2 regions of the Pseudonocardia sp. CA-107938 genome follow, and region 2 is predicted to be linked to the other one. Evidence: riboswitches for the same ligand, from Rfam matches in the RefSeq annotation. Region 2 holds a riboswitch; the other holds the start of a gene.
The links. A riboswitch is a leader RNA that binds a small molecule or an ion and turns the genes downstream of it on or off. The one in region 2 is predicted to bind S-adenosylmethionine.

Region 1 (11,405 bases), on a different contig from region 2:
GGCAACCGTGCCCGCGCCGCCGGCCCCTGCCCGCTGATCCTCGGCGGACCCCGCTGCACCTGCGCGGAGGACGCTCCCCACCTCACCGACGCGGAGATCCGCTCCCGGGCGTCGGGGATGCTCGTCTGGTACCAGCGTGCCGGGCACACCGGCCGCATCGAGGCCCGTCGCGGTCTCGACGCCCTCCTCGCCTGCACCCGCGACCGGCCGTCCCTGCTGGCCGAGCTGCTGCGCATCGCGATCAGCGTCGTGCTCGTGCCCGACGACGAGGACGACGGCGCCGTCGCCGTCGCGGACATCGACGCGAAGCTCAGCGAGTTCGGTCGGCTCGCCGAGGGCGACGGCGACGCCGTCCGGCTCGGCGAGGCGGCGGTCTTCCGGGCGCTGCGCACCATGCGGTTCGGCTTCGGCGACAACGCACTCGTCGACACGGCCGTCGCGCTCACCACACTGGGCGAGGTCGCCGACTCGCCGCCGGACGACCTCCCCGACGATGCCGCGGCCGACTGGTTCCGGCGGCTGTCCCGCACCCTCAACGGCCTGGTCATCGTCCTGCTCAAGCTGGGAGCACACGAGCTCGCCGACGACGTGTCGCGCCGCGCCGTCACGCTCTCCGACACGTGGGGCACCCCGATGGAACGGCTGATCAACCAGCTGAACCGGGTGCGGCTGCAGCTGTCGTGGGCGCTGCGGCTGGAACGGGCCGGCCGGGCCGCGGCCGCCGCCACCCGGTTCGTCGGCGCAGCTCAGACGGCCCGCACCGCGGCCGCGTTGTGGTCGACCGCCCTGCATCCCGAGCCCGCCGGCGACCCGCCGACCGCCGTCGAAGAGTGCTCGATCATCGGCGCCGCGCTCGCCCTGCACCACCCCGGCCCGCACCAGCTCGACATGCTGACCGCCCTGCACGACAAGGCGCACTTCCACGACGACCGGATCGTCCTCGGCATCGCCACCTCGCGCTGCCTGCAAGCCGCGAACCGCGCCGACGACGCGCTCGCCCTCCTCGTCGCGCTGCGCGACGACCTGCAGGGCGGGAACGGCCGCGGACCCACCAGCGAGTCGGTGCTGTACCTGGCGCTGCACCGGGAGGTCGCCGCGCTCGACCGGATCGTGCACGGCGACCACCCCGCCACCGGCGCCGACGGGTCCGCCGCCCACCGCTACGCGGCTGCGCTGGAGAACGAGCTGTGGGCGCTGCGCGAGGCCCGGCTCACCGCGCTGCGCAGCCACACCGAGCACCAGCGCATCGTGCGGGAACACGGCCACGAGCTCTCCGAGCTGTCCGCCGTCGCCGCGCAGGCCCTGCAGGACCCGCTGACCGGTCTGCCCAACCGGCGGGCACTGGACCTGCGACTCGCCGAGGTCACCTCCAGCCCGTCCGGCCAGCCGTGCACGATCGCTCTGATCGACCTCGACGGGTTCAAGACCGTCAACGACGCACAGTCGCACGCCGCGGGCGACACCGTGCTCCGCGAGATCGCCGCCTGCCTGCGCACCGCGCTCCGCACCGGCGGGCGCGGCCAGGACATGGTGGCCCGCTACGGCGGCGACGAGTTCGTCGTCGTCATGCCCGCCACCCAACTGCCCGTCGCCGTCTCCGCGCTGACCAGGGCGACGGAGGCCGTGGCCGCGCTCCCCTACGACATCGCGGCCGGCGTCACCCTCAGCGTCGGCGTCGCCGCCGCACCGTTCGGCGTCGACCCCACCATCGCGCTGGCCGCCGCCGACGCCGCCATGTACCGGGCCAAGCACGCCGGCGGCAACACCGTCGTCGGCGCCGGCCTCCCCGACGCGCCCAGTGCCCGCCACCGCCACCCCGGCCGCGTCCGCCCCGCCGACCGGGCCCGCCGCTTCGGCTGACGCTCGCCCCGCCCGCCTGGCAGCCACGCCGTCGTGCGCCGGAGGTCAGGCCAGGCGGGTCATGTCCACGCTGACGTCCAGCGCGGACGCCGCCTGCCCGGAGAAGATGCCCTTGAGCGGCGGCACGTCCGCGTAGTCGCGGCCCACCGCGACCCACACGTGCTGGTGGCCGATCTCCAGGTCGTTGGTCGGGTCGTAGCCCCACCAGCCGCCCGTCCACGCCTCGATCCAGGCGTGGCTCTCCCCCTGCACCGTCTGCCGCACCTCGGTGTCCTTGCGCGGCAGCAGGTACCCCGACACGTACCGGGCCGGGATGCCCATCTCGCGCAGGAGCAGCAGGGTCAGGTGCACGAAGTCCTGGCACACCCCGGCGCGGGACTGCCAGGCCTCCAACGCCGACGTGTGCACGCCCGTGCTGCCCGGGATGTAGTCGAGCTGCTCGCGCACCCACCGGCACGCCGCGAGCACCGACTCCACCGGATCGAGTCCGCGGCACAGCTCCGCCGCGGCCTTCGCCAGCTCCGGGTCCTGGCCCACGTAGCCGGTGAACTCCAGCATCTCCGCGAACCGGTCGCGCACGTCGTCGCCCGCCAGCTCGTCCCAGCCCGCGGCGCGCACCGCCGGCAACGGGTCGGCCGTCTCCACCACCGACGTCGCCGTCACCACCAGCTCGGTGTGCGGCGCGTGCAGGTCGAACGCGGTGACCGCGGTGCCCCAGTAGTCGGTGTAGCGGTAGGCGCGGGTGGCCGGGGACGTCTCGACCCGGCTCACGATCACGTTCTGCCGCGCGTCACTGCGCGGGGTCAGTCGCGCCTCGTTGTACGACTCGACGACCGGCGACTCGTACGAGTAGCCCGTCGCGTGCACGATGCGGATCCGCCAGCCGGCCACGTTCACACCACCTCCGGCGCGGTCCACGCCACCCACGGCGACGTGTGGAAGTACTGCTGCGACACGGCCTCACCGGTCTCGCGGATGCACGTCTGCAGGCCCACCAGCCGCGCCGACAGGTCCACCAGCAGATCCTCCGGGCGGAGGAACTCCAGCTCGCTGCGCGCCCGCCCGAGCAGCCGCTGCGCCTCGGCCTTCGCCCCGATCCGCTGCGACGGGCGGCTGTCCAGCTCCGCCAGGCAGCTCTCCGCCTGCCGCAGCGCGTGGAACACCGAACGCGGGAACAACCGGTCCATCAGCAGGAACTGCACCACCCGTCCGGCGTCCAGCGCGCCCCGGTACGTGCGCAGGTAGGTGTCGGCGGCGCCCGCGCTGCGCAGCACCGTCAACCAGCCGGGCGACGACGCCCGGTCCGACACCCGCGACATCAGCAACCGCACCACCATGTCGACCCGCTCCACCGAGCGTCCCAACAGGTAGAACCGCCAGCTGTCGTCCCGGCTCATCGTGGACGCGGCCAGCCCGTTGAACATCGCTGCCCGGTCCTCCACGTAGGTGAAGAACGCGTGCGGGCCGGCCCAGCGGGCGTAGCGCTGCCGCTCGGGCAGCGCGTTCCACGTCGCGTTCAGGCACTCCCACATCTCGGCGCTCACCACCTCGCGGGCGCCCCGCGCGTTCTCCCGCGCACTCGACATCGACCGCACGATCGACCCCGACTGCTCCCCCGAGTAGCCGACGATCTCCGTCAACGACCAAGCGTCGAGCACCTCGTCGGCGGGCGCGGCCACCCCCAGCACCGACAGCAGCGTGCGGGCCGCGCGGTCCGCGTCGATCGTCGCGTCCTCCAGCAGCTGGTGCACGGACACGTCGAGGATCCTGGCCGTGTCGTCGGCCCGCTCCACGTACCGACCGATCCAGTACAGCGACTCCGCGTTGCGCGCCAGCATCAGGCACCCCTCCCCTGCTGCTGTTGCTGCTGCTGTTGCTGGGGGAATGTCAGCTCCGGGCCGTGCTCGGTGGCGTGCGAGCTCGGCGGCGCCGACGTCGCCAGCCCGGCCTCACCCAGCTCCCGTTCGGCCTCGGCCGAGCGTCCGGCCAGCACCCACGTGTCCTTGCTGCCACCGCCCTGGCTGGAGTTCACCACCAGGCTGCCCTCCGGCAACGCCACCCGGGTCAGACCACCGGGCAGCACGAACACGTCCTCGCCGTCGTTCACCGCGAACGGGCGCAGGTCCACGTGCCGCGGCACCAGGCGGTCCTCCACCTTCGTCGGCACCGTCGACAGCTGCACCACCGGTTGCGCGATCCACCCGCGCGGATCGTCCAGGATCGAGCGGCGCGCCTCCTTCAGCTGCTCGGCCGACGCGTTCGGACCGAACAGGATGCCGTAGCCGCCCGAGCCCTCCACCGGCTTGAGCACCAGCTCGTCGAGCCGATCCAGCACGTGCTGGCACTCGTCGTCGAGCCAGCAGCGGAACGTGTCGACGTTCGCGATGATCGGCTTCTCGCCCAGGTAGTAGCTGATCATCTCGGGCACGTAGGTGTAGACGAGCTTGTCGTCGCCCACCCCGTTGCCCACCGCGTTCGCGATCACCACGTTGCCGGCGCGCGCCGCGTTGAGCACGCCGGCGACACCCAGCACCGACGACGGGTTGAACTGCAGCGGATCCAGGAACTCGTCGTCGATCCGCCGGTAGATCACGTCCACCTGCTGCTCACCCTGGGTGGTGCGCATGTAGACGAGGTTGTCGCGGCAGAACAGGTCGCGGCCCTCGACCAGCTCCACACCCATCTGCCGGGCCAGCAGCGAGTGCTCGAAGTACGCCGAGTTGTAGACGCCCGGCGTGAGCACCACCACCGTCGGGTCGGCGGCGTTCGCGGGTGCGGCTCGGCGCAGCGCGCGCAGCAGGTGCGTCGAGTAGTCCGCCACTGCGCGCACGCGCTGCCGGTTGAACAGGTCCGGGAAGACCCGCGCCATCGTGCGGCGGTTCTCCATCACGTACGACACCCCGGACGGGTTGCGCAGGTTGTCCTCCAGCACCCGGAAGGTGCCCTCCTCGTCGCGCACCAGGTCGATCCCGGCGACGTGGATCCGCACGCCGTTCGGCGGCGACAGCCCGGCCGCCGCCCGGTGGAAGTGCTCGCACGTGGTGATCAGGCGGCGCGGGACGAGCCCGTCGCGCACGATCTCGCCGTCGCCGTAGATGTCGGCCAGGAACGCCTCGAGCGCGCGGACCCGCTGCACGATCCCCTTCGACAGCTTCGACCACTCGCTCGCCGAGATCACCCGCGGCACGATGTCCAGTGGGAACGGCCGCTCCTGGCCCGACAACGAGAACGTGATGCCCTGGTCGACGTACGCCCGGTCCAGCGCCTCCGAGCGGGCGGCGAGGTCGGCCGCGGCCGTCGGCGCGATCGCGTCGTGCAGCGCCCGGTACGGCGGGCGGATCTCCCCGTCGGCGGAGAACATCTCGTCGTAGGCCGCCGCGTGCGGACGCTCCGGCTTCAGGTAGCCCTCGAACAGCGCCGAATCGGCCACCTTGCTCTTCTTGCTGCTCTTCTGCCGCTGACCGCCCTTCTGGGCAGCCGGCCGGGACGGCGACTGCTTCTCGACCGGCTTCTGGGTCGCTCGCGGCACAGGACCTCCTCGACGTTCGGCCCGGTCGCCCAGCCCGCGCACCGGGTGGTCATCTTCACCCAGGAGATCGCGGCAGACCAGATGACAGGCTGATTTCGAGGCCCCCGCAGCCCGCTGTTAACATGGACGACCGAGCGCCCGGCGTGCTCGCACGAACCATCCCCGCCGCCGGAGCCAGCGAACGAACCAGCGGCAGGAAGAGACTCGAGGCAAACGCGTGGCCAACATCAAGTCCCAGATCAAGCGGGTCAAGACCAACGAGAAGCGCCGCCAGCGCAACAAGTCGGTCCGTTCCGCCGTGCGCACCGCCGTGCGCCGCTTCCGTGAGGCGGTCGCCGCGGGCGACACCGAGAAGGCCACCGAGCTGCAGCGGGCCGCCGCCCGCGCGCTGGACAAGGCCGCCAGCAAGGGCGTCATCCACAAGAACCAGGCCGCCAACCGCAAGTCGGCGATGGCCAAGCAGGCGGCCAGCTCCTCCTGACCCCACCCGACGGCGCCGTCCACTCCCGTGGGGCGGCGCCGTTGTCGTGTCGTGGTTCGGACTGTTCGCGGGTTCAGGCGCGGCGTTCCCGGGCAGCACACATGCGCAGCACGGCCCGCTCCAGCGCGTAGTCGGCGTCGGCGGCGACGCCCTTCACGTCCGCGTTGACCTCGGCTGCTGCCGCGAACGCCTCGGCCAGCGCCTCCGGTCGCCAGCTGCGCACCTGCTGCTGCGCCTTGCGGATCTTCCACGGCGGCATGCCGAGCGTGCCGGCGAGCCGGTTGGGGTCCCCGCGACCGGCCGACCCGACCTTGGCCAGCGTGCGCATCGCGTCGGCCAGTGCGTCGGCGACCAGCACCGACGGCACCCCCAGCACCTGCGCCCAGCGCAGCGCCTCCAGGGCGCCGGCCCGGTCGCCCGCCACCACCTTGTCGGCAACCGCGAACCCGGACGCCTCCGCGCGCCCCCGGTGATAGCGCCGCACCGCCTTCTCGTCGACCGAGCCGCCCGTGTCGGCCACAAGCTGGCCGGCCGCAGCCGCCAGCTCGCGCAGGTCGTTGCCGACTGCCTCGATCAGCGCCCCCACCGCCGCGGGCGCGATCTTGCCACCGGTGCGGCGGACCTCGCTGCGCACGAAGTCGGCGCGCTCCTCGTACCGGGTGACCTTCTCGCACGTCGTGACGGCCGCGCCGCCCTTGCGCAGGGCGTCGGCCAGCGCCTTGTTGCGAGCACCGCCGACGTGCTGCACGACCAGCACGATCCCCTCCGCGGGATCGGCGGCCTGCGTGACGATCGCCGCAGCCAGGTCCTTGCCCGCCTCGTGCGCCGCCATCAGCACGATCACCCGCGCCTCCGCGAACAGCGACGGGGACAGGCTCTCCGCCAGTTCCCCCGGGGACAGGTCGGTGGTGCGGTAACGCCGCAGCTCCGCCGCCGGATCCGCGGCACGGGCCTGGGCGACGATCTCCTCGACCGCCCGCTCGACCAGCAGCTCCTCCTCGCCGAGGACGAGCTGCACAGGTGCGAGAGCCATGGCCCCATGCTCGCGCATGCCCGTCGCTCGCCGTGACGCGGCTCCCAGATCCTGGATCGCCGCTTGGGAAGGCGGCGCGGCATGACGTACGGTTGTGGGCAAACTTCACATGGCTCATCCAGAGGGGCAGAGGGAACGGCCCGTTGAAGCCCCGGCAACCGGTGACGCGCGCGCTAGCGCGGCGAGCACGGTGCCAATTCCGACCCGCCACGGCGGGAAAGATGAGGAGACTCTCATGTCGCTGACGGCTGACCTCGGCACGTCCACCTCCTTCGATCTCGGTCCTGCCCGGGCGCTGTCGTGTCGCGAGTGCGGCCACCAGACGCCGCTGGCCGCCGAGTTCGCCTGTAGCCAGTGCTTCGGCCCGCTCGAGATCGCCTACGACTTCGGCGACGTGACGCGCGCCTCCATCGAGGCCGGACCGAAGTCGATCTGGCGCTACCAGCAACTGCTGCCCGTGCCCTCCACCGTGCAGCAGCACCCCAACACCGAGCCCGGCCTCACCAGGCTGATCAAGGCCGACCGGTTGGGCGCAGCGCTCGGCATCCGCAACCTGTGGATCAAGGACGACACCGGCAACCCGACGCACTCCTTCAAGGACCGCGTGGTGGCCGTCGCACTCGCCGCCGCCCGCGAGCTCGGATTCACCGTGCTGTGCTGCCCGTCCACCGGCAACCTCGCCAACGCCGTGGCTGCCGCGGCCGCCCGCGCCGGCTGGGACTCCGTCGTGCTCGTGCCCTCCTCCCTCGAGCAGGCCAAGGTGCTCACCACGGCCGTGTACGACGGCACCCTCCTCGCCGTGGACGGCAACTACGACGACGTAAACCGGCTCGCCACCGAGCTCGCGGCCGAGCACGAGGACTGGGCGTTCGTGAACGTCAACGTGCGGCCCTACTACGCCGAGGGCTCCAAGACCCTCGGCTTCGAGGTCGCCGAGCAGCTCGGGTGGCGGTTGCCCGAGCAGATCGTGATCCCGGTGGCCTCCGGTTCGCAGCTGACGAAGGTGGACAAGGGCTTCACCGAGTTCGGCAAGCTCGGCCTGGTGGAGGCCACCCCCTACACGATCTTCGGCGCCCAGGCGACGGGCTGCTCGCCCGTCGCCACCGCGTTCCGAGAGGGCCACGACGTCCACACCCCCGTGCGACCCGACACCATCGCCCGCTCCCTCGCCATCGGCAACCCCGCCGACGGCCCCTACGTGCTCGACGCGGTGCGCCGCACCGGCGGCGCGGTGGAGGACGTGAGCGACGAGGAGGTGGTGGCCGGGATCCGGCTGCTCGCCCGCACCGAGGGCGTGTTCGCCGAGACCGCAGGCGGGGTCACGGTGGCCACCACCAAGAAGCTCGTGGAAGCGGGCAAGCTCGATCCCGACGCCGAGACCGTGCTGCTGATCACCGGCGATGGTCTCAAGACCCTCGACGCGGTGTCGGGGCAGGTCGGCCCGACCGCGACGGTGCCGGCGACCAGCGCCGCCGTGCGCGCGGCGCTGGAGGGTCGCAGCTGATCGCCGCCTGCCGGGCCGGCGCGCGTTCATCGCCGCGCCGCCGGCAGGGGTGAGCCGCGGCTCACGAGCCCGAGGCGGGAGCCGTCGCCGCCCAGGTCTCCGGCGACCACAGCGGTGTCGCCGGAGACGTCGGTGCGGCGCACGGTGGCACCGGCCTGCTCCAGACCGGCCAGGAGCGCCCGGTTGGGGTGCCCGTAGCTGTTGCCGGCCCCGACGCTGACCAGTACGGCTCGTGGGCGCACCGCCTGCAGGAACGGCATGCCCGTGCTGCGCGATCCGTGGTGCGGGAGCTTGAGCACGTCGGCGTGCAGGTCGACGCCGGAGCGGATCAGGTCGGCCTGACCGGCTAGCTCCGCGTCACCGGTGAGGAGCACGGTGCCGGCCGGGGTGCTCGCCCGCATCACGACGGACGTGTCGTTGACGGCGGTGCCGTCGTCGGGGTCGACGACCGCGGCCGGGTGCCGCGGTCCGAGCACGTCGAGCACCAGCGCCGGCCACGCCAGGCGCTGTCCGGGTCGCAGCTCGGCGAACGGGGCCTCGGCCGCCGCGGCCGTGCGCGCCGCAGCACGCAACGTCCAGAACGGCTCGCGGCCCGGCCCCACCGCCACCGCACCGACGGGCCGGTCGCGCACGGCCCCCGCCAGGCCTCCGACGTGGTCGGCGTGCAGGTGTGTGAGCACCACGAGCGCCAGCGCCTGCACGCCCAGCCGGGAGAGGCAGGCATCGACCAGACCTTCGTCGGGTCCGGCGTCGACGAGGACCGCCCACCCCGGCTCGCCCGTCGCGAGCACCAGCGCGTCGCCCTGGCCCACGTCGCACGCCACCATGCTCCAGCCCGTCGGTGGCCAGCCGACCGGGACGAACCTGGTCGGCACCAGCACCAACGCGGCTCCGAGCACCACTGCCACGAGCAGGACCCGGACCCGGCGCAGCCGTGCCAGCCACACGACCACCAGCAGCAGGGCGGCCAGTAGCACCGCCCCGCCGGTGCCACCCGGCCAGCCGACCGCGAACCCGTCGAGCGCGGCAGTTCGGTCGGCGACGACGATCATCCACTCGATCGCCGGGCCGGCCAGCCAGGCACCGACCTGGGCGACCACAGGCGCGACCGGTGACACGAGCGCGGCCAGCACCCCCAGCACCGTCGCGATCGGCACGGCCGGGGCGACCAGCAGGTTCGCCACGACCGACGCCGGGTTCACCGTGCCGCTCAGCCCGGCCATCAACGGCGCGGTGGCCACACAGGCCGCCGCCGCGACGGCGATCGCCTCGGCCAGCGGCGCAGGCACCCGACGGCGCCGCAGCGCCTCCGCCCAGCCGGGCGCGACGAGCACCAGCGCCGCCGTCGCCGTGATGGAGAGCGCGAACCCGGCATCGACGGCCAAGGCCGGATCGGACATCACCAGCACCAGCACGGCCACGGCCAGCGCCGGCATCGCGGCCCGGGCCCGGCCGAGGCCGAGCGCCAGCAGCACCACACCCGCCATCACCGCAGCCCGCAGAACGCTCGGCGACGGCCGCGCCAGCACCACGAAGCCGGCCACGACGAGGGCACCGACGGCAGCGATCACCCGTGGATCGACGCGCATCCGGCGGAGCAGCCACAGCAGCGCACCCGTCAGGATCGCCAGGTTGGCTCCGGACACCGCAAGGAGGTGGGTCAACCCGGCGGCTCGGAAGTCGGAGTCGACCTCGGCGGAGAGCCGGCTGCGGTCGCCGACCGTGAGCCCGGGCAGCAGCCCGGCCGCGGCCGGGGACAGGGCCGCTGAGGACGCCTCGCGCAGGCCGGCGCGCAGCTCGCCTGCTGCCGACTGCCACCACGGCGGCGCCGACACCGCGTGCGGCGGGCCGCGCACGCGCAGGACGGCCACGGTGAGATCGGATCGGGCCGGTGGCGCCAGGAGACCGACGGCACCGACCTCCTGACCGGGCAGCAGCTCTGCCCACTCCGCGGCCGGCGCGAGCAGGAGCACACGTCCGCCGAGGGCCCAGTGCTCGCCGTCGACAGCGGCGGCCACCAGCTCGGCCGGTACCGCGACCTGGGGCGCACCCGGGAACCCGCCGCGGATGATGTGCGGATCGTCGCGGAGCACGACCCGCAGCTCCGCAGCCGCCGCCCGCTCGGCCGGCGCCCGCAGGGGATGGTGCCCCGCCGACCACCCGTGCGCGCTCGCCACCACCGCGGCCGCGGCCGCACACCCGGCGACCGCCAGCAGCACCGGCCGCGCGAACCACCAGCCGCCGACCGCTGCGAGCACCGCCAGCACGGCGGTCGCGATGCCGACGACCGTTCCTGTGGCCGGCCCCGGCCCCACCGTCGCGACGACGACCAGCCACGCGGCCAACCCCGCCGGCACCAGCCGAAGATCGGCCGGATGCCCACCCTCCGCTCTCGTGAGCACCGCAACGCTGGTCACGACCATCCTCCGACGCAGAGGGGGCTGAACCTCGTCTTCGGGAACGGGCCTGCCAGCACCGGCGATCGACCGGGCAGTCCGTGGCCGCCGTGACGTTGACGGCTGTCAGCCACGGCACTGCCCAGCCACTCCGCCCGCTGGACCGGCCGACCTGGCCGCGAAGACCCCGACCGCCACTGGAGCCCCGGCGAGGTCCTTTCGGCGCGCTCCCCCGCCGGGCCCGCACATGCCGTGCCCGGCCGGGCACCCGCAAGGGCGTGCAGCGGAGACCACGTCGCACACCAACCGCTGCCCGCTCCTGGGCGGAGGCCAGCAGGAGCGCCGCCCACGTCAGGTGACGACGGATGCGTCCGCGGCAGGATCGCGCCCCGCCCCTGACCGCCTGTCCGCGTGCGGCCGGGAGCCGCCACCGGCAGCGAGGGCACCGACGCCCGCGATGGGCTGCGGCTCGCCTCGCCGATCCACCCTCGACCATCTGCCCCGCCGGCGCGCTCGCCGCCCGAACCGCGGACAGGCCGCCGCACCGGACCCTGCTGGGCGCTCATACCCGCACCAGTCCCCGGAGCTGCTCGTAGCGGCGC
Region 2 (11,405 bases):
CGCGTGGGTGCACGTCGACGCAGCGTGGGCCGGGGTTGCCGCACTATGCCCGGAGCACCGCGCCCTGCTCGACGGCGTCGAGCTCGTGGACTCGTTCTGCACCGACGCCCACAAGTGGCTGCTCACGGCGTTCGACGCGTCGCTGCTGTGGGTGCGTGACGCCGCAGCGCTCCCCGCCGCGCTGTCGCTGACCCCGGAGTACCTGCGCAACGCGGCGTCCGAGTCCGGCGCGGTCGTCGACTACCGGGACTGGCAGGTGCCGCTCGGTCGCCGGTTCCGCGCGCTCAAGCTGCGGGCCGTCGTCCATGCCCGCGGGCTCGAGGGGCTGCGCGCGCACCTGCGCGGGCACGTCGCGCTCGCCGCGGAGCTGGAGCGCTGGGTCGCGGCCGACCCGCGGTTCGAGCTGGCCGTGCCGCGCTCGCTGGCCCTGCTCTGCCTCCGCGTCCGCACCGGCCGCGGCCCCGAGGAGGACGACGCGGCCACCCGACAGGTGATGGAGCGCGTCAACGCGTCGGGCTCGGCGTTCCTCTCGCACGCGGTCGTCGACGGCCGGTACGTGATCCGGGTGGCGATCGGCGCGGTCACCACCGGGCCGGAGCACGTCGAGGCGCTGTGGCAGCGGCTGCAGGCGGAGGCCGCTGCGGTCTGACGCTGTGACGTGGGTCGCCGGGTCGGGCTGAGCCGCCGCACAGGCGTGCTACTGTCCCCGGCAGGTCATGAGTGCCAGCGTCAAGCCCCGGCTTGCTGGCCGGCAACCCTCCTCCGCGGTGGGGTGCTCCGGGTGACGACCAGGCCGCACGCGCCCGCGTGCCGGCAAGCGCGGACCTCTGCTGGGGTCCCCGGCATGGGAGATCGTCATGACTGCCGCCCTCACCCGCCTGCCCGCTGTCCTCGGTAGCGACCTGCAGGTCCCGCTCGTCACCGGCGCCCGCATCGGGTACGCCAACCTCGACGTGGCGGCCAGCGCGCCGGCCTTGGCCGCCGTGGCCGAGCACGTCGCGGAGGTGCTGCCGTTCTCGTCGAGCGTGCACCGCGGTGCCGGCTACGCCTCCCAGGTGTGCACGTCGCTCCTGGAGACGGCCCGCACCACGATCGGCCGCTTCCTCGGCGCCCGGCCCGACGACGCCGTCGTGATCACGCGATCCACCACCGACGCATTGAACCTGCTGGCCACGGCCGTGCCCGGCCCCGTCCTCTGTCTGGACGTGGAGCACCACGCGAACCTCCTCCCGTGGCGCGACGTCCGCCGCGTCACGGCCGCGCCGACGATCGAGCAGACCCTCACCGACCTGGCGACGGCGCTCGCCGACGGTGATCACGCGCTGGTCGCCGTCACCGGCGCCTCCAACGTGACGGGCGAGGCGCTGCCGATCGCCCAGATCGTCGCGCTGGCGCACGCGGCCGGCGCCCGGGTCGTCCTCGACGCTGCGCAGCTCGCCCCGCACCGGCGCGTGGACATCGCCGCGTGGGGCGTCGACTACGTCGCCGTCTCCGGGCACAAGCTCTACGCCCCTTACGGCGCCGGCGCACTGGTCGGACGCCAGGACTGGCTCGACGCCGCCCCGCCGTTCCTCGCCGGCGGCGGCGCCACCCTCGCCGTCGACAGCCGGTCGGTGCGCTGGGCCGCCGGCCCGCAGCGGCACGAGGCCGGCAGCCCCAACGTGCTCGGCGCCGCGGCCTTGGCCCAGGCCTGCCGCACCCTCACCCCCGTGCTGGACGCGGCCGCGCCCGAGCACGAGCGCGCGCTCTCGGCGCAGCTGTCCGCCGGCCTCGCCGCCATCCCCGGCATCGCCGAGCTCTCCATCTGGGCCGACTCGACCGACAAGGTCGGCGTCCACGCGTTCACCGTCGCCGACCGGCCCGCCGGCTACGTCGCCGCCTACCTCTCGGCCGAGCACGGCATCGGCGTGCGCGACGGCAAGTTCTGCGCGCACCCCCTGCTCGACCGGCTCAACCCCGGCTCCGGCGCCGCCCTCCGGGCCAGCTTCGGACTGGGCACGACGCCCGAGCACGTCGACCGCCTGCTGACCGCACTGGATGCGCTGGTGCGCCGCGGCGCCCGCTGGACCTACGCCCCGGTCGACGGCCGCTGGGCGCCCACACCGGACCCGCGCCCGCGCGACCCGTTCGGCGTCGGCGCGCCCTGACCGCCGGGGGCACGCGTCGAGAACGACGTTACGGTGATTTCGAATCGATTCAGTTCACCGCAACGTCGTTCTCGACGAGGATCCCGGGTCAGGCCAGCGGCAGCACGCGGGAGCCGAGGGCCGGCAGCACCGGCTCGCACGGCAACGGCCTGGCGGCGCCCGGGTCGAGCGCGTTGAGGATGATCTGGCCGGTCCGCCGCGAGGTGATGATCGACAGGTGGTCGGAGAGGTCGACCGCGCACCCGTCCTGGACGACGATGTTGGTGGCGCCGTCGAGCCGGCCGCTGGTGTACGGGACGACCAGCTCGTCGTAGCGCGTCATCACCGTCGTGTAGGTGACGCCGTCGACCTTGGGCCCGGCCTCGTGCATCCGCCTCAGGTACGGCGAGCCGGAGATGAACTGCGGGCACGAACCGCACACCACGCCGGCGACGGCCGAGGCCGGCTCGCGCACGCCGAGCGCCTCCGCGAGCTCCTTGGTCGGTAGCGGCGCGGCCAGCGTGCCGTCGTAGAGCGGGGTGACGGCGACGTAGTCGTCGGTCTTCGCCGCCCCGCCGAGGAACTGCAGCCAGTACTGCGGCATCAGCGTGCCCTCGGAGTGCCCGACCAGATCGACCTTCTCGGCACCCGTCGCCTCCAGCACGCGCGACACGAACGCGTCGAGCTCGCGGGCGCTGTCCTCCATCCGGGTCAGGCCGCCGACCTGGTCCTGCGGGTACCTCGCGCCGGGCGGCACGCCGTAGGTCAGAGCGAACACGCAGTAGCCGTTGTTCGCGAGCAGCGGCGACATCGTCCGCCAGTTGGTGGTCTTCGACCCGAGCAGGCCGTGCACCAGGACGACGGGCTCCGGGTGCTCGGCCGAGGGGCGACAGCTCCAGTCGTTCGCGCCGGGCGGGTCGGCGTACGGCGAGGTGGCGGCGTGCACCACCGCCGTCGCGAACCCGTACGGCACGGGGAGCGGCTGCTCCTCCGCTGCTGCCGCGGGCAGTGCGGCGGCGACCACGCCGACCAGCACCGCCGTCACCAGGACAACCCAACGACCGCGCTGTCGTCTCCCCATGGCGGGTCAACGACCGGTCGTACCGCCGGTTACGGCATCTCACCTGCAGGATCGGCCGGAATGTGCTGGCGCAGCAGCACCCGGCTGCCGCGGTCGTCGAAGTGGATCAGCACCGACTCCACCATGGTGTTCATCAGGCCGATGCCGCGCGACGCGTGCGGCGCGGTCTCCGGGACGTGCTGCGCGTCCTGCGGCGGGGGCCGCCACCGGCCGTGGTCGACGACCTCGATGCAGAGCGTGTCGGGTTCGGTCCACAGCGTCAGCTCGACCCGGCCCGACTCGCCCGGCCCGTACGCGTGCTCGACGGCGTTCGACACGGCTTCGTCCACGGCCAGCACCACATCGGCCGTCTCCACCTCGGTCAACCGCAGCGGCGCGAGCCAGTCGGCGAGCTGGTGCCGGATCGTCGAGAGTTGGACGGGATCCGCAGGCCAGCTCCGGTGGACGAACTCCACGTGTCCCGGTGCCTCCATGCGCCCGGTGTTCCCGACATCCCGTGTGCCCAAAACCCCGTTCACCGCACGTGGCAGGCCGTTCGTGGCGTGGCCCGTCTACGCGAGTCCCACGCGGATCACCTCGGCCGACTCGGCCAGCAGGGCCTCGGCCGCCGTCCTGCCCGTGGCTGCCAGGTAGGCGTCGACGAGCCGGTTGCCGGCCGCGTAACCGGCGCCCGTCGGCAACCCGACGGGCGTGCCGCCGTACCGCACGGCCGTCGCGTCGCCGTGCACCCAGGCGGCGAAGTTCTGCATGCCCGTGGTGCCGAGCCCGCTCACGACCTTCGCGAACACGGCGTCGTCCGCGAGCGACGCGACGCCGATGCGGGCACGACCCAGCTCGTCGCCGTAGAGCTGGCGGGCGAACGCGTCGGCCAGCCCCTCGGACACGACCTGCTCCCCCACCGTCACCGTCGCCGGGTTCCAGAAGTCCGGTCGCGTCGTGTAGCGGAGGTTGTGGTTCAGCTCGTGCACCGCCGTGGCCTCGATCCGATCCAGGTTCTCCGGGTACGGCCAGACGTTGATGACGATGTACCCCGAGACGCTGCTGTTGGCCGTCATGCCCAGGTTCGGGCCCATGAGGTGCGCGTCGCCGGGATCGGCCAGGGTCAGCAGCACGACGATGTCCGGCACCACCACGTCCGGCACCGCGGCCCGCTGCACGGCGACGGCCTCGTCGAGCGCCCGGCCGATGCGTTCCCACGCGTCGGCGGCGTGCAGAGCGGCGAGGCCCTCCCGGCACCGCTCCTCGTCGCGGTCGATCGGGAACCCCGAGCTCAACGCGTGCATCTGCACGACGTCGACCTCGCCGGGGAAGTACCGGTACATGCCCTTCGCCGGCTCGAGCATGGCCCGCAGCAACTCCGGCCGATCCGCCTGCGGCGCGTCGAGGATCTCCTGCATCGCCGTGTGCGTGTCGAGGACCGTGATCGTCATGTCCTCGACGTTAGGGGTTGACGCTCCGTCAACGGCAAATCTGGATCGAGCGGCGCCGCCGGCACCGCGCGCGGCGTGCCGAGCAGCACCCCGCCCACGATCACGACGGCCGACACGAGCTCGACGAGCGTCGGCCGCTCCCCCAGCAGCAGCGCCGCCATGGCGATCCCGACCACCGGCACGAGCAGCGAGTACGGGGCGACAACGCCGGCGGGGTGCCGGCGCATGAGGCTCGTCCAGATCCCGCTGCCCACCACCGTGCCGAAGACGACCAGGTAGCCGAACCCCACGAGGCCGGGCAGCGCGGCCACCCCCGTCAAGGCAGCGAACGCGGCCGGACCGGCGCCCGGCCCCTCCACGACGAGCGACAGCGCGAACATCGGGATCGGCGGGATCACCGACATCCAGAGCATGAGGTGCAGCGGGTTCACGCCCGGGCTGCGCAGCGCGACCTTGCTCGACAGGTTGCCAAGGGCCCAGCCCAGCGCGCCGAGCAGCGTCAGCACGACCGGCAGCAGCGCCGCTGCCTGCGCACGGGAGACGGCGATCGCGGCGAGGCCGGCCACGGCCAGCCCGATGCCGGCGGCCTGGCGCGGTCCGATCCGCTCCCGCAGCAGCACCGCGCCGAGCAGCACGGTGAACGGGGCGGACGCCTGCAGCACCAGCGACGCCAGCCCGGTCGGCATGCCGACGTCCATCGCGATGAACAGGAAGATGAACTGCAGCGTCCCGAAGCCGAGTCCGTAGCCCAGCAGCCAGCGCAACGGCACCTGCGGCCGCGGCACGAGCAGGATCGCCGGAACGGCCAGCACGGCGAACCGCAGGGCCCCGAGCAGCAGCGGCGGGAAGAGGTCGAGCGCCTGGTGGATCGCGATGAAGTTGCAGCCCCAGAGGACCGCCACGAAGACGGCGAGGAGACGGTCGCGCATGCTCACGAACCCACCCTCCGTGACGGATACCTGTAAGACCAGCGAATAGAACTGAACCATCTCTTCAGTCACGCTTCACGAACGCCCTACGATGGGATCGTGGACGTCCAGCGGCTCCGGGTGCTGCGGGAACTCGCCGACCGCGGCTCCGTCACCGCCGTCGCCGCGGCGCTGTCGTACACGCCGTCCGCGATCTCGCAGCAGCTGAAGATCCTCGGCACCGAGGTCGGGCTCGTCCTCACCGAACCCGACGGGCGCGGCATCCGGCTCACCGAGGCCGGCCTCGTCCTCGCGGGCGAGGCCGAGCACGTCCTTGCGGCGCTGGCCAGGGCGGACGCCGCGGTGGAACGGCTGCGCACGGAGCCGCACGGCGAGGTGCGGATCGCGCTGTTCCAGTCCGCGGCCCGCATGATGGTGCCCGGCCTGCTCGCCCGGCTCGACGAGGAGCCGGGCCTCCAGCTCGTCGTGCGCGATGTCGACATGGTGCCGGCGCAGGTGCCGGCGCTGGCCGCCGAGTACGACATCGTCGTGAGCCACCGCGACGAGCACACCGACCTGCCGCGGTACGTCACCGAGGGCCGCTGGCAGGTGGAGCCGCTGCTGCGCGAGCCCCTCGACGTGGTGCTGTGCCGGGATCACCCGCTCGCCGGCCGGAGCGGGGTGGCGCTCGTCGAGCTGGCGGACGAGGCGTGGATCGGCGTCCGGGTCGGCTGGCCGGTCGACGACGTGCTGCGCTCGCTGGCCATGCAGACCGGCACCACCCCGCGGGTGGTGCAGCGCCTCAACGACTTCTCGGTGACCGAGGAACTGGTCGCGGCCGGGCGCGGGATCGCGCTGCTTCCGCGCTGGTCCACCGACCTGCGCGGTGGCCGGCTGGTGCACGTGCCGATCACGGGCGTGCGTGCCGCCCGCCTGATCGAGGCGGTGCTGCGGCCGAGCGCCGCGCAGCGCCCCGCCGTCGGCGCGGTGCTGGCCGCGGTCCGCGCCGAGGCAGCCACGATCGCGGCGCGCTGATGCAGCCGGACCGGATCGCGGCCGCTGTCGCGATGCAGGAGCGGCTCGCGCCGCTGGTGCGGCACACCCCGCCCGCGGGATTCGTCCCGCGGATCGCGGCCGGCTGCGACGTCGCCTACAGCGGTGACGGGACCGGCGCCGCCCGGGTGGCCGCGGCCGTGGTGTGCATCGACGTCGAGACCGGGGCCGAGGTCGCGTCGGCGACCGCCACCGGCACCACCGACTTCCCGTACGTGCCGGGGCTCTTCGCGTTCCGCGAGCTGCCGATCCTGCTCGACGCGCTCGGCGCGCTGCGCACCGTCCCGGACCTGCTGGTGGCGGACGGGCACGGCGTCGCCCACCCGCGCCGGTTCGGCCTGGCCAGCCACCTCGGTGTCGCCACGGGCCTGCCGACGATCGGGGTGGCGAAGACCGCCCCCGGCCCGTTCGAGGCGCCGCCGCGCGACCGCGGTGCCGCCACGCCGCTGCTCATGGACGGCGCACAGGTGGGTGCGGTGCTGCGCACCCGCACCGGCGTCAAACCGGTGTTCGTCTCGGTCGGGCACCTCATCGACCTGACGACGGCCTCCGACCTGGTGTTGCGACTGTGCCGCGGAACCCGCCTGCCGGAGACCACCCGGGCCGCCGACCGGCGTTGCCGAACCGTTCTCGACGAACTCGCGACGCAGACCCAACCGCGGTCGTACGGTCCACCGTCATAGCGGTGGAGGGCGACGACCGCTGCCCGAGCCGACCACAGGGGGACCACATGACCGACGGATCCGACTTCGAGATCATCCACGCGCCCCGGGTGCGCTTCCCCGAGATCAGCCCGCGCGCCTACGAGCATCCGGCGGACAAGGGCGCGCTGGCCGGTCTGCGGGCGGTGCCCGGCGTGTCGGAGGTGCTCAAGGCGGCCGCCGGTCTGTTCAGCGAGCGCGGTGAGCGGCTCATGGCGCTGGCGTCGGCGATCCGGGTCGGCGAGCGGCAGTTCCCGACGCTCGACCGGCTCCGACTCGAGTGCGCGGCCACCCTCGACCTGCCCGTGACGCCCAACGTCTACGTCGCCCGCTCCGGCGAGGCGAATGCGTTCGCGATCGGCATGGACCAGCCGTTCATCGTGCTCACCACGGACCTGGTGGAGGCGCTCGACGCCGAGGCCCTGCGGTTCGTCATCGGCCACGAGATGGGGCACATCCTGTCCGGCCACGCGGTGCTGCGCACCCTGCTCATCCGGCTGGTCCAGCTCCAGGCGTCGATGTCACTGGTGCCGATCGGCGCACTGGGACTGCGGGTGGTGATCGCGGCGCTGCGCGAGTGGTTCCGCAAGGCGGAGCTGACCTGCGACCGCGCCGGCCTGCTCTGCGGCCAGGACGCGCAGGCGGCGCTGCGCACCCACGTCTACCTGGCCGGCGGCACCGACCTCAGCGAGATCGACATCCCGTCGTTCCTGCGCCAGGCCGAGGAGTACGAGCAGATCGAGGACATCCGCGACAGCATCCACAAGTTCCGCAACGTCGAGCTCATGACCCACCCGCTTGCCGTCGTGCGGGCCGCGCAGCTGCAGCGCTGGTCGGCCAGCGCGGACTACCGCCGGATCCTCTCCGGCGACTACCCGCGCCGCGGCGATGAGGACCCCGGCTCCACCTTCATGGACGACCTGCGCGGCGCGGCCCGCTCCTACCGCGACAGCGCCACCCAGTCCACCGACCCGCTGCTCAAGGTGCTCAGCGAGGTCGGGGCCGGGGTGAGCGACGCCGCCGGCCGGATCTTCCGCGGCTTCACCGGGGGCGGCCAGCAGGACACCGACAGAGGTTGACGGCTCACTGGAGGCAGAACTCGTTGCCCTCCGGGTCCTGCAGCACGATCCACCACCCCGTCGGCTCGTCCATCTCGCGCAGGATCGTCGCGCCGGCACTGACCAGCTGGTTGGCGTGCCGGCGCACGGCGGCCCGCCGGTCGGTCGCGCCGTGGCCGGAGTTGACGTCGAGGTGCAGCCGGTTCTTCCCGACCTTGTCCTCGGGGACGCGCTGGAACAGCACCCGCGGGCCGACCCCGGACGGGTCCACGATGGCGGTGTACTGCTCCTCGTCGTCGTCGTCGATGTAGCCCGGTCGCGGCGCCTGCTGCACGTAGCCCAGTGCGAACGCCCAGAACGCCGCGAGCCGGCCGGGGTCGTGCGCGTCGACGGTGATCTGCAGCGGAATCGCCATGCCGGCAGTCTGCCGCACTACGGTGGTCCTCGATGGTCGATCAGGCGACGGCGGTGCTGCACGACCCCTCCACCTACGTGTCCGGGGTCCCGTTCGACGTCCTGGAGCGGCTGCGGCGCGGGCCGGGGATCGTCCGCGTCGGCGAACCGGAGCAGGCGGGCTGGCCGGAGGGCACGGGCTACTGGCTGGTCCTGCGCCACGCCGACGTCGTCGACGTGCTGCGCAATCCGACCGCCTTCTCCTCGCACGCCGGCGGCACCCAGATCCGCGATCCCGCGACGCCCGCCGACCTGGCCTACGTGCGCCGGATGATGCTCAACATGGACCCGCCGGAGCACTCCCGGCTGCGGCGGATGCTCGCCCGCTCGTTCACGCCGCGAGCGGTGGCTGCCCTGGAGCGGCGCATCGCCGACCACTGCCGGCGCATCGTCGACCGGATGCTCGCCGGGCCCGCGTCGGTGGACCTCGCCCGCGACGTCGCCGCGGACCTCCCCCTCCTCGTGCTCTCCGACGTGCTCGGCGTGCCGGCGCAGGACCGGTGGCTGCTCTACGACTGGTCCAACCGCGTCATCGGCTGGCAGGACCCGGACTACGCGATCAGCGCGGCGTTCGACGCCTCCAGCGGTACGGACCTGGCGGCGGCCGCCGTCGCGCTGCGGCCGGCGCCCGACCCGGACGGCCGGATGCCGGATCCGCGCAGCCGCGCCGGCATGCCCGACCTGTACGCCTACGCGGCGGCACTGGGCGAGCACAAGCGCAGCCACCCTGGCGACGACGTCATGTCGATCCTCATGGCCCAACGGGACGACGCCGGCGGCCACGTCACGATCGAGGAGTTCGAGAACCTGTTCTGGCTGTTCGCCGTGGCGGGCAACGAGACGCTGCGCAACGGCATCCCGGGCGGGATGGTGGCGCTGCTCGCCCACCCGGACGCCCAACGCGCGCTGCGTGCCGACCCCGGGCGGGTGCCCGACGCGGTGGAGGAGATGCTGCGCTGGTGGACACCGGTGATGGTGTTCCGCCGGACCGCCACCGTCGACACCGAGATCGCCGGGCAGCCGATCGCGGCAGGCGACAAGGTGGTGGTCTCGTTCGCGTCGGCCAACCGCGACGAGACCGTCTTCGACCGGCCTGACGCCTTCGACATCGGCCGCCGGCCCACCGCGCACCTCGCGTTCGGACAGGGCCCGCACTTCTGCCTCGGCGCCCAGCTCGCGCGCCTGCAGATGCGCACCCTGTTCACCGAGCTGCTCACCCGCACCTCGTGGATCGAGGCGGACGGCGAACCGCGCTGGCTGCGCTCCAACTTCCAGCGCGGCGTGAAGCGGTTGCCGGTGCGCTGGACGGCTTAGGGCCGCAGCCGGCGGGGCAGCTTCGCGACGACCGCGTCGTACGAGGCGTCGACCAGCTCGCGCAGCTCGTCGTCGGGCACGGCCCCGTCCAGCGTGATCGAGTTCCAGCCGTAGCGGCCGATGTAGGCGCTCTGCGTGACGCTGCCCGGGTACGCGTCGCGCAGCTCGGCGGCCTCGTCGGCGTCACGCCCGCACTTGAGGCCGACCCCGGTGCCCGAGCCGAGGAACGCGAAGATCTTGCCGCCGACCTTCGCGACCAGGTCGCCCTCCCACGGCTCGTCCGGCTCGGCGCCGGGCTTGGCCAGGCAGTAGGCCACCAGATCCTCGTGCTTCACGCGACCACCCGCGCACGACGCCGCCAGACCAGCCACAGAGCCACGTAGAGCAGCACGGTGAACCACACGTAGGTGCTGCCGACGACCTGCTGCCACGGGGTCCAGGTCAGCTCGACGTCGCCGGACCGGGGCAGGCCGAGCCGGTGCGGCGCGATCACGAACACGGCCGCCATGAGCCCGGTGACCCACCACCAGCCCGTCGACCGCAGGCGGGCCGCCGTCGCTGCGGCCACGAGCAGCGCGGGGGCGATCCACACCCAGTGGTGGGACCACGACGTCGGCGAGACGAGCAGCCCGAACCCGGCCGTCGCCACCATCGCCAGCGGGGCCGGCGCGCGGGCGATCACCGGTGCGGCGAGCGCGAGCAGGGCCAGCGACAGCGCGACCCACACGACGGTGCGTGCGGTGCCGTCGACCCCGGCGCGCACCAGCACGGCCTGGAACGTCTGGTTCGTGAAGAACGGGGAGGCGCTGATCCCGGACACCGGGTTGTCCAGCCAGAACCGCAGCGACGCCGACGGCGCGACGGCGAACGCGAGTCCCGTCGCCAGCGCGCCGGACACCGCGGCGATCGCCGCCGCCCGGTAGTCGCGGCGCAGCAGGAAGTAGAGCACGAACACGGCAGGCGTCAGCTTGATGGCCGCGGCGATCCCGACCAGCACGCCCCGCGGCCACCGCCCCGACCGCGCCATCAGGTCGACCGCGACCAGCGCCATCAGGATCAGGTTGATCTGCCCGAACTCGATCGTCTGCAGGACCGGTTCCAGTGCCAGCGGCGGCAACCCGGGGACGGGGTGGTCGAAGTCGATGTCCTTGCCGGGCTGCACGGCCAACGCGAGCGGCAGCAGCACGGACGTCACCGACACCGCGCCGCCGACCCCGCCGGACGGCCACAGCCGGCGCGCCGTGACGTAGAGGACCGCGCCCAGCGCGAGCGTGGAGAGCG

Region 1: another riboswitch for S-adenosylmethionine. It lies ahead of thrC (threonine synthase); the one in region 2 lies ahead of ACQEVB_RS28790 (aminotransferase class V-fold PLP-dependent enzyme).

Annotation. Positions count from the first base shown of each region.
Region 1 covers NZ_JBNJNA010000002.1:119,969-131,373, reverse strand. The annotation lists gene ACQEVB_RS33405 (GGDEF domain-containing protein) at 1-1,860, shown strand, start outside; gene ACQEVB_RS33400 (transglutaminase family protein) at 1,906-2,751, opposite strand; gene ACQEVB_RS33395 (alpha-E domain-containing protein) at 2,754-3,698, opposite strand; partial or broken gene ACQEVB_RS33390 (circularly permuted type 2 ATP-grasp protein) at 3,698-5,337, opposite strand; gene rpsT (30S ribosomal protein S20) at 5,607-5,870, shown strand; gene holA (DNA polymerase III subunit delta) at 5,944-6,903, opposite strand; SAM riboswitch class I at 7,015-7,131, shown strand; gene thrC (threonine synthase) at 7,139-8,407, shown strand; gene ACQEVB_RS33370 (DNA internalization-related competence protein ComEC/Rec2) at 8,434-10,824, opposite strand; gene ACQEVB_RS33365 (ComEA family DNA-binding protein) at 11,366-11,405, opposite strand, start outside.
Region 2 covers NZ_JBNJNA010000001.1:5,821,049-5,832,453, forward strand. The annotation lists gene ACQEVB_RS28785 (aminotransferase class V-fold PLP-dependent enzyme) at 1-649, shown strand, start outside; SAM riboswitch class IV at 713-826, shown strand; gene ACQEVB_RS28790 (aminotransferase class V-fold PLP-dependent enzyme) at 858-2,147, shown strand; gene ACQEVB_RS28795 (esterase/lipase family protein) at 2,236-3,171, opposite strand; gene ACQEVB_RS28800 (ATP-binding protein) at 3,237-3,680, opposite strand; gene ACQEVB_RS28805 (DUF2268 domain-containing protein) at 3,759-4,637, opposite strand; gene ACQEVB_RS28810 (EamA family transporter) at 4,634-5,572, opposite strand; gene ACQEVB_RS28815 (LysR family transcriptional regulator) at 5,666-6,580, shown strand; gene ACQEVB_RS28820 (endonuclease V) at 6,580-7,281, shown strand; gene ACQEVB_RS28825 (M48 family metallopeptidase) at 7,329-8,378, shown strand; gene ACQEVB_RS28830 (VOC family protein) at 8,383-8,772, opposite strand; gene ACQEVB_RS28835 (cytochrome P450) at 8,805-10,124, shown strand; gene ACQEVB_RS28840 (MmcQ/YjbR family DNA-binding protein) at 10,121-10,459, opposite strand; gene ACQEVB_RS28845 (glycosyltransferase 87 family protein) at 10,456-11,405, opposite strand, start outside.